Regions from separate parts of the Haloimpatiens massiliensis genome, predicted to be linked through region 2. Evidence: riboswitches for the same ligand, from Rfam matches in the RefSeq annotation. Region 2 holds a riboswitch; the other holds the start of a gene.
What was found. A riboswitch is a leader RNA that binds a small molecule or an ion and turns the genes downstream of it on or off. The one in region 2 is predicted to bind FMN.

Region 1 (6,027 bases), on a different contig from region 2:
CTAATCATCATGAAAAATTAAATTCTAAGGGATATCCAAAGGGATTAAATTCTTCTGAGCTTTGTGAGGAATCTAGAATACTATCTGTTTGTGACATATATCAAGCTTTAACAGAAGACAGGCCTTATAGAAAAGGTTTAGATAATGAAAAGGCATTCAGCATAATAGACAATATGGCATCTGAGGGAGAAATATGCCCTACAGCTGTGTGCTATTTAAAAGATACACTTAAATTATATTATAACATTAGGTAATTCTAAATTAGAGGATTACCTTTTATTTTTTGTATTTTTAGTATAGAATATTTATAGTGTAAACTATTGAATAACTAGGAGAGGATTTTATGGAATTTATAGTAGATAGTATTGAAAAAACCTTATGTGTAGGAGAGCAAATAGGGAAATCAGCCTTGCCAGGAGATGTTATATGTCTAATTGGAGATTTAGGTACTGGTAAAACTCATCTTACCAAAGGAATTGCTAAAGGATTGGGTGTTACAGATTATATAACAAGTCCTACATTCAATATAGTTAATGAATATAATGGCAGATTAAAATTTTACCACTTTGACGTTTATAGGGTAAATGATCCAGATGAAATAAATGCTATTGGTTTTGATGAATATATATTTAGCCCTGCAGTAAGCGTTATAGAATGGGCAAATTACATAGAAGAACTTATTCCAGAGTTTCATATGGAAATAAGCATATATAAGCTCCCTGAACTAGGAGAAAATTTTAGGAAAATAATTATTAATTACACTGGAGATAGATATAATTACGTAAAGGAGATTAAAATATGAGAATTTTAAGTATAGACTCTTCAACAGAAGTAGCAAGTTGCGCTGTACTTGAAGATGCTAAAGTTTTAGGAGAAATAACTTTTAATTATAAAAAACAACATTCAGTAATTCTTATGCCTATGATAGAAAATCTACTACAAAATATAGGTTTAAATATAAACTCTATAGATGGATTTGTTTGTTCAAAGGGACCTGGCTCATTTACTGGCTTAAGAATTGGAATGGCAACTATAAAAGGCCTTTGCCAAGGATTAAATAAACCTTTAGTGAGCGTATCTTCTTTAGATTCTCTTGCTAACAATTTAGCCTATACCTCTGGCTTAATATGCCCTATTTTAGACGCTTTAAGAGACAATGTTTATACCGCCCTATTTACATTCCATAACGGAAAATTGTGCAGAATAACTGATTACATGGCTATCCATATTGATGAATTAATAAATATTATAAAAGAAAAAAATTCTACAGTTACTTTTATAGGAGACGGCACTTACAAATTTTCATCTAAGTTAAGAAACTCTTTGGATCAGTGCTTTTTTGCTCCTACGCATTTGAATATAATGAATTCTGCCTCATTAGGCCAGTTAGGTATGGAACTTTTTAAAGAAAATAAGACTGATGATATATTAACTGCTAGTCCCGTCTATTTAAGAAAATCACAAGCTGAAAGAGAATATGAAAAAAAGAAGGAATAATATGAATGATATAATAATAAAAAATATCTCAGATGAATATATTGACACAGTTCTTAAAATAAATTCACTTAGTTTTAAAGACCCTTGGTCTAAAAGCTCATTTACAAAAGAATTAGAGAATAAATTTGCTCACTATATAGTAGCCCTTATAGATGACTTAGTGGTGGGATATGTTGGTATATGGGCCATACTTGATGAAGCTCATATCATAAGCATAGCGGTGCACCCTAATTATCGCGGTTTAGGTATTTCATTTCACTTAATGAATGGTATTTTTGATTTATGTAGAAATCTTGGGGTAAAAGAACTAACATTAGAAGTTAGAACATCTAATGTTGCCGCTCAAAACTTATATAAGAAGTTTGACTTTAAAGAAGAGGGGATTAGAAAAAAATACTATTCCGATGGAGAAGACGGTTTAATAATGTGGAATAGAAATATATAAATTAAATCCCCAGTTTAAACTAATAATTAGTTAAAAACTAGGGATTATTTATTTAACTTTCACAGGTAAATTTCATACCCTTATTATTCTTTAATTTAAAATTTATATTTTATAACTAAAAAAATTTAAATTATTTATTATGATTATCCCACAAAAAGTATTAAATTACTTTAATTATGAAATTTCTCTGGAATGACTTGCATAAGAAGCAAAGGAACTGTTTAAATTTATTGTTCCGAGCTCTTATGCAAGTCATGGAGGAGAAATTTCATAATTCCACCACATTGTACCCTTTTATGGTTTAATCTTTATTATATACTCTTTATTTTTTATTTATTTCCTATACTATTGTTGATATTTTTTTCAAAATCCTCATTTGCTATTTTTATTTGTTCCTTGTGTAGTATTGGAGAAACACTTTTATATACCAATCTAGTCATAACACATACTATAGCTCCCTTTATTAAGTTAAAAGGAATTATAGCCCAAATTATAAGTGTACCTAAATTTATAACCTTTGGGTTTACTTTAGAACTCATACCTATTACTGAACTTATAGGAAATCCTAATACTTTTTCATACATTGGCAATAACACCAAAAGATTCACTATAGCTGCACCCAAACTCATGACTAATGTGCCTGCAATTAATGCTATAACTGCACACTTCTTGTCCTTCTTTCTATTGTAAATAAGCCCAGCAGTTATTACCATCATTGAACCTACTAAAAAGTTTGCAAACTCTCCTATAAAAGCTGTTGTACTTGCAAATAATCCATGAAGCACATTTTTCATAAATTCAATTATAACCCCAGCTATAGGCCCGAACGCAAAGGTTCCAATTAGTGCTGGTAAATCACTTATATCTATTTTAAGGAACTCAGGGAATATAGGTATTGATACTTCAATAAACATAAGTAAAAAAGCTATTACTGCTAATAATGATATTTTGATATTTTTGTTTAATTTTGAGTTTTTCATAAAAACCCCTCCCAGTTTTATCGAGGAATATTTTGGGAAAATTAAAAGCCCTGAAATAATTCAGGGCTCAAAAAACAAAATAAGAATTTCTCCTCTCCCATCCAGACTCTAACTGTCGGCTTCGGAATTACACCGAATCTGCCTTACGGCTCGCGGGCTATAACCGCCGGTAGGGATTTTCACCCTGCCCCGAAGATATATTATATTTTAAATATTACTAATTTTTCACTTATATTATATATTATATTTCATAAGATTTCAATATATTTTACTATATGATTATCCCACAAAAAGCATTACATTACCTGAATTATGAAATTTCTCTGGAATGACTTGCATAAGAAGCAAAAGAACTGTTTAAATTTAATTTTAGAAATTCTTCTTTTAGACAAATAAAATTATCGTAAGCCTGGCAAGGACGCCAGGCTAGCGAACCTGAGGCAGGACGCTGAATGTGAGCGTTAGATAATTTTATATGGCTAAAAGATTAGAATTTCTTAAATTAAATTTATTGTTCCGAGCTCTTATGCAAGTTATGGAGGAGAAATTTCATAATTCCATTACATTGTACCTTATTGTGGGTTAATCACTATATATAATTTACATTAACTTTAATGTAGAATAATACTTTTAAATTAAGAATTTAGAATGTAAATTGAAATTGCTATACAATTCTTTAATTTATATTTTATTAAAAACTCCTAAAGGAGTTTTATCATTAATTTTAAATTTTAAGTTTTATATTTTCAATGAAAAACTACTTATATTGCTATCTTTCTATTCCACTTAATATAATCTTTCTAACGTCCTCAGCTAAGGTAGCTTTTTGTTCTCTATCTAATTCTCTAACCTTTATACCTTTATGTATTTTAATTGTTACATCTGCCGGAATAAGACCTTTTCCACCATTTCCTTCCCATGCCTTATATGTCCCATCAATTGTAACAGGCACTACCATAACCCCTGCCTTAGTAGCCAATTTCATACTTCCTTTTTTAAATTCTCCTACGGCACTGCTTTTACTTCTAGTTCCCTCTGGGAATATAACCATATTATTGCCATTTTTCAATATGTTTACTCCCTCTTGTATGGACTTCAAAGACTCTCTAACATTTTTTCTATCCATAAATACACAATGTATTGCTTTCATCCATGTAGATATAACTGGAGCTTTTATTAGCTCTTTTTTAGATATAAAACCCATAGGTCTATTGATTCCTGCAATTAGACACGGTATATCTACATTACTCTGGTGATTAGAAACAAATAAGCATGCTTCATTTGGTATGTTTTCTTCTCCCTCAATATTAAGTTTAACTCCCACTAAATCAACTGAAAATTTTCCCCATTTATAAACTGATTTATTTAAATATCTGTTATACTTGTCCCCAGAAGAAAATTTCTTTAAAAAACTAAGTTTAATTGTTTTAAAAATTGCTCCTATCATATAAAATATAAAAACTGTTATTTTTAAAAAAGTTATCATGTCCCATACCTTCCTTTTACTTTTTTAGCTAATTATATTATACTAATGCTTATTTCTATTTTCAACTATACAGTATAAACACTGTAATTAGAAATTTAAAATGCATAAGGTACATGAAAAGAAATAACAAGTCAAAGATACTTGTATATTTTGTGTCAGACAAGGAAGCAGGTTCCGCCGCTAGTAGAACTATGGATGGGTTCTGCTGACGCAGTATGACGCAAAATAGACTAGCATACTGGCTTATTATTTATTTGAATGTGCATAATGTAAAATAAACTCCTTTTATTAAATGATAGGTACATATATAATATAAATATGCATTTAATATTTAAACTGGAGGTACTTTATGAAAATATTTAAAAAATTCATTTCTGTATTTTTATCAATTATGTTTTGTGCTTTTTTGCTAGTTGGATGCACTAATTCCAACACTAATAATTCATCTAGTAGAGATACTAAAAACACTACCAACAACACAGAAGAAACTTTTAAAAAATCTCAAGATAATATACTTGTACACTATATAAATGTAGGACAAGGTGATAGTATATTAATTCAAGTGAACAATAAAAACATGTTAATAGATGCTGGTCCTAGAGATAGTAAAGATAAACTTCTTTCCTATTTAAATAAAATTAATGTAAAAAAATTAGATTATTTTATAACTACTCATCCTCATGAAGATCATATAGGTGGAGCTAGTTATGTTATAAACTCCTTGGACATAGCTAATTTTTATGCTCCTAAAAAAAATCATACTACTAAAACCTACAAAGATATGATTAACTCACTAAAATCTAAAAACTTAAAAATTCATGTGGCCAAAGAAGGGGTATCCCTAGACTTAGGTAAGGATGTAATATGTGAAATGCTATCACCCACTAGAAGTAATTATGAAGAATTAAACAACTATTCACCTATAATAAAGCTAAAATATAAAGAGAATAAATTTCTCTTTACAGGAGATGCTGAAGCTTTAGTAGAAAAAGATGTATTATCTAAAAAATACGATGTATCCGCCGATGTTTTAAAACTTGGTCATCATGGTAGTGTTTCTTCTACTTCTGCAGCTTTTTTAAAAAGTGTTAGCCCTAAAATAGCTATATCCACTTGTGGAAAAGATAATAAATATGGCCATCCTCATAGGGAGACTTTATCTAAATTAAGAAAAATCAATTGTAAATTATATAGATCCGATTTAGATGGAAACATCCTCGTATCTGGAGATGGTAAAAACATAGAAGTAACTACAAAAAATTAAAAATATAATTCCATTATAAAAGAGTTTATACTTCCAAATAACTATTTTGGAAATATAAACTCTTAACAATTTTCCTTTATTCCTTCCAAACATCCTGTAAATTGATTAAACTTACAGGTGTTACTTTTAAGCCTTTTACATTTTTACCAAAAGCATAATTGTTACATATGCTGCTTAAAAATATATATGGAGCATCCTCTACTATGGTTTTTTCTATTTTTTCAATCATGGCTCTATATTTATAAGGATTATTTATTTTTTTAGTTTCATTTATCATTTCCATTAATTTAGGATTATTATATCTACTTCTATTTGCCGGGTTTTCTAAATCTATCAATGGTTCCATAAAGTTATC
Region 2 (6,027 bases):
CTCAATACTTTCAGTAGTTAAAACACCAAATATTACAGGTACTTCTGTATCTAAAGAAACATTAGCTATACCCTTGGAAACCTCACTGCAAACATAGTCATAATGAGATGTGGTTCCTCTAATAACAGCCCCAAGACATATAACTGCATTATATTTATTTGATTTAGCCATTTTCTTTGCTATTAGAGGTATTTCAAATGCTCCTGGAACCCAAGCCACTTCTACATCTTCCTCCTGTGCTCCATGTCTTTTTAAAGCATCTACTGCCCCTGCTAAAAGTTTGCTTCCTATAAACTCGTTAAATCTTCCAACAACTATACCGAATTTCAAACCTTCTGCTATTAATTTTCCTTCATATACCTTCATTATTATTTCCTCCAATTATTTAATTTTTCTACACTATCCACCCTTTTCCTTAATTGATAATGTAGCCTTTCTCATCACTTACTGACGCTAATGACACTAAAGTAAGGCTTCTTAGTTAAATTATAAATATCAATAAATATAGAAATTTCATTTTAGGTACATGAAAAGAAATAACAAGTCAAAGATGCTAGTATATTTTGTGTCAGACAAGGAAGCAGGTTCCGCCGCTAGTAGGACTATCAGTGGGTTCTGCTGACGCAGTATGACGCAAAATAGACTAGCATACTGACTTATTATTTGTTTGAATGTGCCTTACTATACCTTTTGTACCAAAATCTAAAAGTCCAGATAATGTCCCATCTTTTCTTTTTTAGTCTTTAAATAAAACTCATTCATTTCATTGTGCCCCATGTCAATAGATACTCTCTCAACAATTTCTATTCCATATCCTTTTATACCTGATATTTTTTTAGGATTGTTAGTCATAAGTCTTACTTTCTTTATTCCTAAATGTGAAAGTATCTGAGCTCCTATGCCATAATCTCTTAAATCCTCTGGAAAACCCAATGCTAGATTTGCCTCTACAGTGTCCATTCCCTGATCTTGAAGCTGGTAAGCTTTTATTTTATTTATAAGTCCTATGCCTCTTCCCTCTTGACGCATATATAGAAGCACTCCCTTCCCTTCTCTTTCTATGTTTATCATGGAAGCTGCCAGTTGCTCTCCACAATCACATCTTAAGGAGCCAAAGGCATCTCCTGTAAGACATTCAGAGTGAACCCTTACAAGTATCGGTTCGTCACCTTTAATATCACCTTTAACTAAGGCCACATGATGTTCCCCATTTAATTTATTTACATAACCTATTATTTTAAAGTCTCCATATTTAGTAGGCATGTCCCCTTCAGCTACCTTTTCCACTAGGCACTCATGTTTTCTCCTATAGGCTATTAAATCAGCTATGGTTATTATCTTTAAATTATGCTTCTTTACATATTCCATAAGCTGAGGAACTCTAGCCATGGTTCCATCTTCATTCATTATTTCACATATAACTCCTGCAGAAGAAAACCCAGCTAACTTTGCCATATCCACTGCCGCCTCTGTGTGTCCTGCTCTTTTTAATACGCCCCCTTCTTTATAGGCCAAAGGAAATATATGCCCTGGTTTATTAAAATCCTCTGGTGTTGCACCTATATCTACTAACTTTTTTATAGTTTCCGCTCTTTCATAGGCAGAAATTCCTGTAGATGCTCTCTTAAAATCCACAGACACAGTAAAAGCTGTCTCTTTAGGGTCTGTGTTATTCTGAACCATTGGAGTTATCTTAAGCTCTTTAAGTCTCTCCCTTAACATAGGCACACATATAAGCCCTCTGCCGTATTTGGCCATAAAGTTTATACTTTCTCCTGTGACCTTGTCTGCAGCCATAAGTAGATCCCCTTCATTTTCCCTATTCTCGTCATCTACTACTACCACCATTTTTCCTTCTTTTATGTCTTCTATAGCTTCCTCAATAGTATTGAATTTAAACATTTATAACACCCCTTCGTAGTTAATAGTTAATAATTAATAGTTACTAGTTGATATTTATTTTTACTATTAATTTTAAAGTGTAACCTTTTAATAAAATCCATTTTCTTTAAGAAAATCTAAACTAATGTCCCTCTTCTTATCCACAACCTTATTAAAATTCATGAACTTTTCCATATATTTTCCCACTAAATCACATTCTATGTTAATTTTCTCTCCAACCTTTTTATTTGAAAGAGTGGTTTGTTCTTTAGTGTGTGGAATTATAGAAACCTTAAATATATCCTCATCCACATAAGCCACAGTTAAACTTATACCATCTAGGGCTACGGACCCTTTTGTTATCACATACTTTAGTATCTCTTTAGATGCTCCTATGCTTATCCACAGAGCATTATCCTCACTTACAAATTCCTTTATAACTCCAGTACCATCTATGTGCCCACTGACCATATGTCCTCCAAATCTATCCCCTACTTTTAAAGCTCTTTCCAAATTTACTTTTGTACCATTATTAAGATACTTTAGATTAGTTCTTCTAATGGTTTCAGGCATTACATCTACAGAAAAACTCTCCTTGTTAAATTCTGTTACCGTAAGACAAACTCCATTAGTGCTTATACTATCCCCTATCTTTACATCTCCTAAAATCCTTTTGCTTTTAATCCTTATAGAAGCGGATTTCTCTCCCTTTTTTATGTTCTCTACCTGGCCAATTTCTTCTATTATTCCTGTAAACAACAGCTATTCACCCCTCCCCTAACATAATTACATGAAAGCCACTATATTTTATGTAATAGTTATTAGTTCATTTATTTTAGATAAAGTTACTCTATCTATGCTAGGTATTTTTCATTTATTCACCATCATATTCATCTATCAGTTCCCTAGCTTATTATTAACTAGTGCCTCTATTAAAATATCTCCTGAAATATTTTTAACCTCTATCTTTCCTAACTCAATACACTCTTTCATAAACTCTACTCCATCACCTTCTACAGGAGTTTTTGCATCTGTCCCTCCTATTATTTTAGGAGCTATGAAACACATAAGCTTATCTACAATCCCTTCCCTTAAAGCACTGTAGTTTAAAGTACCTCCCCCTTCTAAAAGCACACTGTCAACTCCCATTTCCCCTAGTTTATTCATTAAATATTTAAGATCTACTTTTCCATCCTTTCCAGGAGTTTTTATAACTTGAACCCCCTTTTGGGCTAAAGCCATTAACTTTTTATCCTCTACCTCTTGCCCCACAGCCACCACAGTTTTAGCAGTAGAACTTACATTAATCACTTTAGAATCTAATGGTATTCTTCCATGGCTATCTACTACTACTCTCATAGCATCCTTACCACTACCATTATTTAATCTAGTAGTTAAAGAAGGATTATCCGCAAGTACAGTGCCTATGCCCACCATTACAGCTGATACTCTATGCCTTAATTCGTGAACATACTCTCTAGATATTTCATTTGAAATCCACTGGGAATCTCCTGTTTTACAGGCTATTTTTCCATCTAAAGTCATGGCAGTTTTCATTATGCAAAAGGGCATTCTAGTAGTTATATATTTTATAAATATCTCATTTACCTTTCTTATTTTTTCCTCTAATACCCCCACTTCAACTTCTATTCCAGCCTTTTTTAATATGTCTATTCCCCTTCCACATACCAATTCATTAGGGTCCTTCATACCTATAATTACTTTTTTTATACCACTTTTTACAATTTCATTTGCACAGGGTGGTGTCTTTCCATAGTGCGAACAAGGTTCCAAGGTAACGTACATATCTGCACCTTTAGGGTCTTCCTGACAGTTTTTAAAGGCATTTACCTCAGCATGTGGTCCTCCATAAAATTCATGATAGCCCTCACCTATAATTTTGCCTTCCTTCACTATCACTGCTCCCACTAAAGGATTTGGATTTGTATATCCAGCACCCTTTTTTGAAAGTTCAATGGCTCTTCTCATATATTCTATTTTCAAAAAATCACCTCTTTTAAAACACTATTGGTAAAATCAAAGGGATGTTTCCACTAGGAGAAGTGGTATTCAAGATTTGTAAACTATTACAGCGTTTAAAACTTAAAGTTTTAGTAAAACTACACTAAACTTTATTTGAAATGTGAAATTTAATCAGTTTATTAAACCACAAAAGGTACACTATGGAGTATTTATGAATTTTATCCTCCCTGCCTTTATAAAAGCTCAAAACAATAAATTTCACCATTAACACAAAAACCCTGAAGATAATATATCTCCAGGGTCCATAATCACGCTAAATAAATTCAATTAAAGAGATGCTATATAAAGCTATAAAGCATATCTTTCCTTCTCCCATCCAGACTATACTGTCGGTCTTGGAATTTCACCAAGTCAGTCAAAAGACTCGCGGACTTTACCGCCGGTGGGGAATTTCGCCCCGCCCTGAAGGTTTCACCATATTAATTTAAATAAAGTATAACACTGCTGTTTTTTCATGTCAATGTATTTTACGTTAACTTTTTACATGCATGTTTTTTCCTTTGTACACTATTTTTCTACCTCTATATACTTTACTTACAACGGTATTATATCTACTATACAAGGTCATTGAACCTCCATAACGTAAAGCCCTTTCATCCTCGATTACAAGGGTATGAACGAGATTTTACGGGTTGAATTATAAACTGTTAACACATATACCTATATATGAATAGTATATATTGTAAATAATAACTGAGGTGGAGGAATATGTATCAATCATTCAATCCATGTATGGACTATATGCCTAATCCAATGGTTAATCCTTATGCTAATATGAAAAAAATAAGGCTAACTAGAGCTTTTATACCTGATCAACCTTATATTTCTTTGTTTCCATTGGATGAAGCCCTAAAAAAGGGAACTTTATTCCCTAATCTTTATATACCTTACCCAATAAAATCTAAGGAATAGGAGGAGTTATAATGGCTAAAATGTGCTATGACGACAATGACCGCAGTAAAATGATGAAAAAAATTAAAGAATTAGAATTTGCAGCTGTAGAATTAAATTTATATTTAGATAATCATCCTAACAATCAAAGAGCTCTAAATGACTATAATATGACTACAGATATGTTGATGGATATGAAAGAAGCCTATGAAGTAAAATACGGTCCATTAACCAACTTTGGTTATGCCAAAAGTACTCCTTCTTGGAAATGGGTAGAAGAACCATGGCCATGGGAAATAGGGGAATAAGGGGGTTGTCGTATGTGGATATATGAAAAAAAATTAGAATATCCTGTTAAAATAAAATCTAAAGATTTAAAAATGGCTAAATTTCTTGTAACCCAATATGGGGGACCGGATGGAGAATTAAGCGCTGCTATAAGATATTTAAATCAGCGATACACCATGCCAACAGGAAAGACTAAAGGTTTGTTAACAGATATAGGTACAGAAGAACTAGCTCACGTAGAAATAATTTGTGCTATGATATATCAATTAACTAAAGATGCAACTCCAGATGAATTAAGGGAAGCTGGCTTAGGTGCACATTATGCACAACATGACAATGCTTTGTTCCCATCAGATGCTAGTGGAGTACCTTGGACTGCTGCCTATATTCAAGCACTAGGTGATCCTGTAACAGATATACATGAAGACATGGCTGCAGAACAAAAAGCTCGTGCAACATATGAGCATCTTATAGACCTTACAGATGACCAAGATGTAAAAGATGTTCTTAAATTCCTATGGGCAAGAGAAATCGTACACTATCAAAGATTTGGTGAAGCACTAGTAGATGTATATGACTATATAGATAGTAAAAAATTCTTTTAGGTCTATAATATATGTAGTAACGTTAATAAAGGTTGTTGGTATAGCCAGCAACCTTTTGGGGTTATTAAACATCAAAATATATCTTCATCAACTTATCTACAGATGCATTAATGGCATTATAAACTGCTGTAGCTAGCATCTCTCCAAATAAAACATGCTTACCACAATATCTTATTTTTCGGCCTTGTCCGTTAAATACAACCACTGAATCAGTGCCTGTACCAGTGGCTATTTTATCACTTACAGGACTTATTACAATTAAATCTTGCATAGCAGCTGCCTTTGCTTCTGTTATCATCATAATACACTCCACCATAGC

Region 1: linked by a shared signal. The riboswitch ahead of C1715_RS14595 (ECF transporter S component) and the one ahead of ribD (bifunctional diaminohydroxyphosphoribosylaminopyrimidine deaminase/5-amino-6-(5-phosphoribosylamino)uracil reductase RibD) in region 2 are both predicted to bind FMN.

Annotation. Positions count from the first base shown of each region.
Region 1 covers NZ_LT854640.1:1,353,678-1,359,704, reverse strand. The annotation lists gene C1715_RS14615 (HD-GYP domain-containing protein) at 1-254, shown strand, start outside; gene tsaE (tRNA (adenosine(37)-N6)-threonylcarbamoyltransferase complex ATPase subunit type 1 TsaE) at 344-802, shown strand; gene tsaB (tRNA (adenosine(37)-N6)-threonylcarbamoyltransferase complex dimerization subunit type 1 TsaB) at 799-1,497, shown strand; gene rimI (ribosomal protein S18-alanine N-acetyltransferase) at 1,499-1,942, shown strand; gene C1715_RS14595 (ECF transporter S component) at 2,272-2,922, opposite strand; FMN riboswitch at 3,008-3,123, opposite strand; gene C1715_RS14590 (lysophospholipid acyltransferase family protein) at 3,692-4,408, opposite strand; gene C1715_RS14585 (ComEC/Rec2 family competence protein) at 4,758-5,672, shown strand; gene C1715_RS14580 (ABC transporter substrate-binding protein) at 5,749-6,027, opposite strand, start outside.
Region 2 covers NZ_LT854637.1:221,074-227,100, reverse strand. The annotation lists gene ribH (6,7-dimethyl-8-ribityllumazine synthase) at 1-366, opposite strand, end outside; gene C1715_RS04225 (bifunctional 3,4-dihydroxy-2-butanone-4-phosphate synthase/GTP cyclohydrolase II) at 703-1,902, opposite strand; gene ribE (riboflavin synthase) at 1,990-2,640, opposite strand; gene ribD (bifunctional diaminohydroxyphosphoribosylaminopyrimidine deaminase/5-amino-6-(5-phosphoribosylamino)uracil reductase RibD) at 2,779-3,885, opposite strand; FMN riboswitch at 4,225-4,338, opposite strand; gene C1715_RS04210 (spore coat associated protein CotJA) at 4,633-4,836, shown strand; gene C1715_RS04205 (spore coat protein CotJB) at 4,848-5,123, shown strand; gene C1715_RS04200 (manganese catalase family protein) at 5,136-5,708, shown strand; gene C1715_RS04195 (adenosylcobinamide amidohydrolase) at 5,773-6,027, opposite strand, start outside.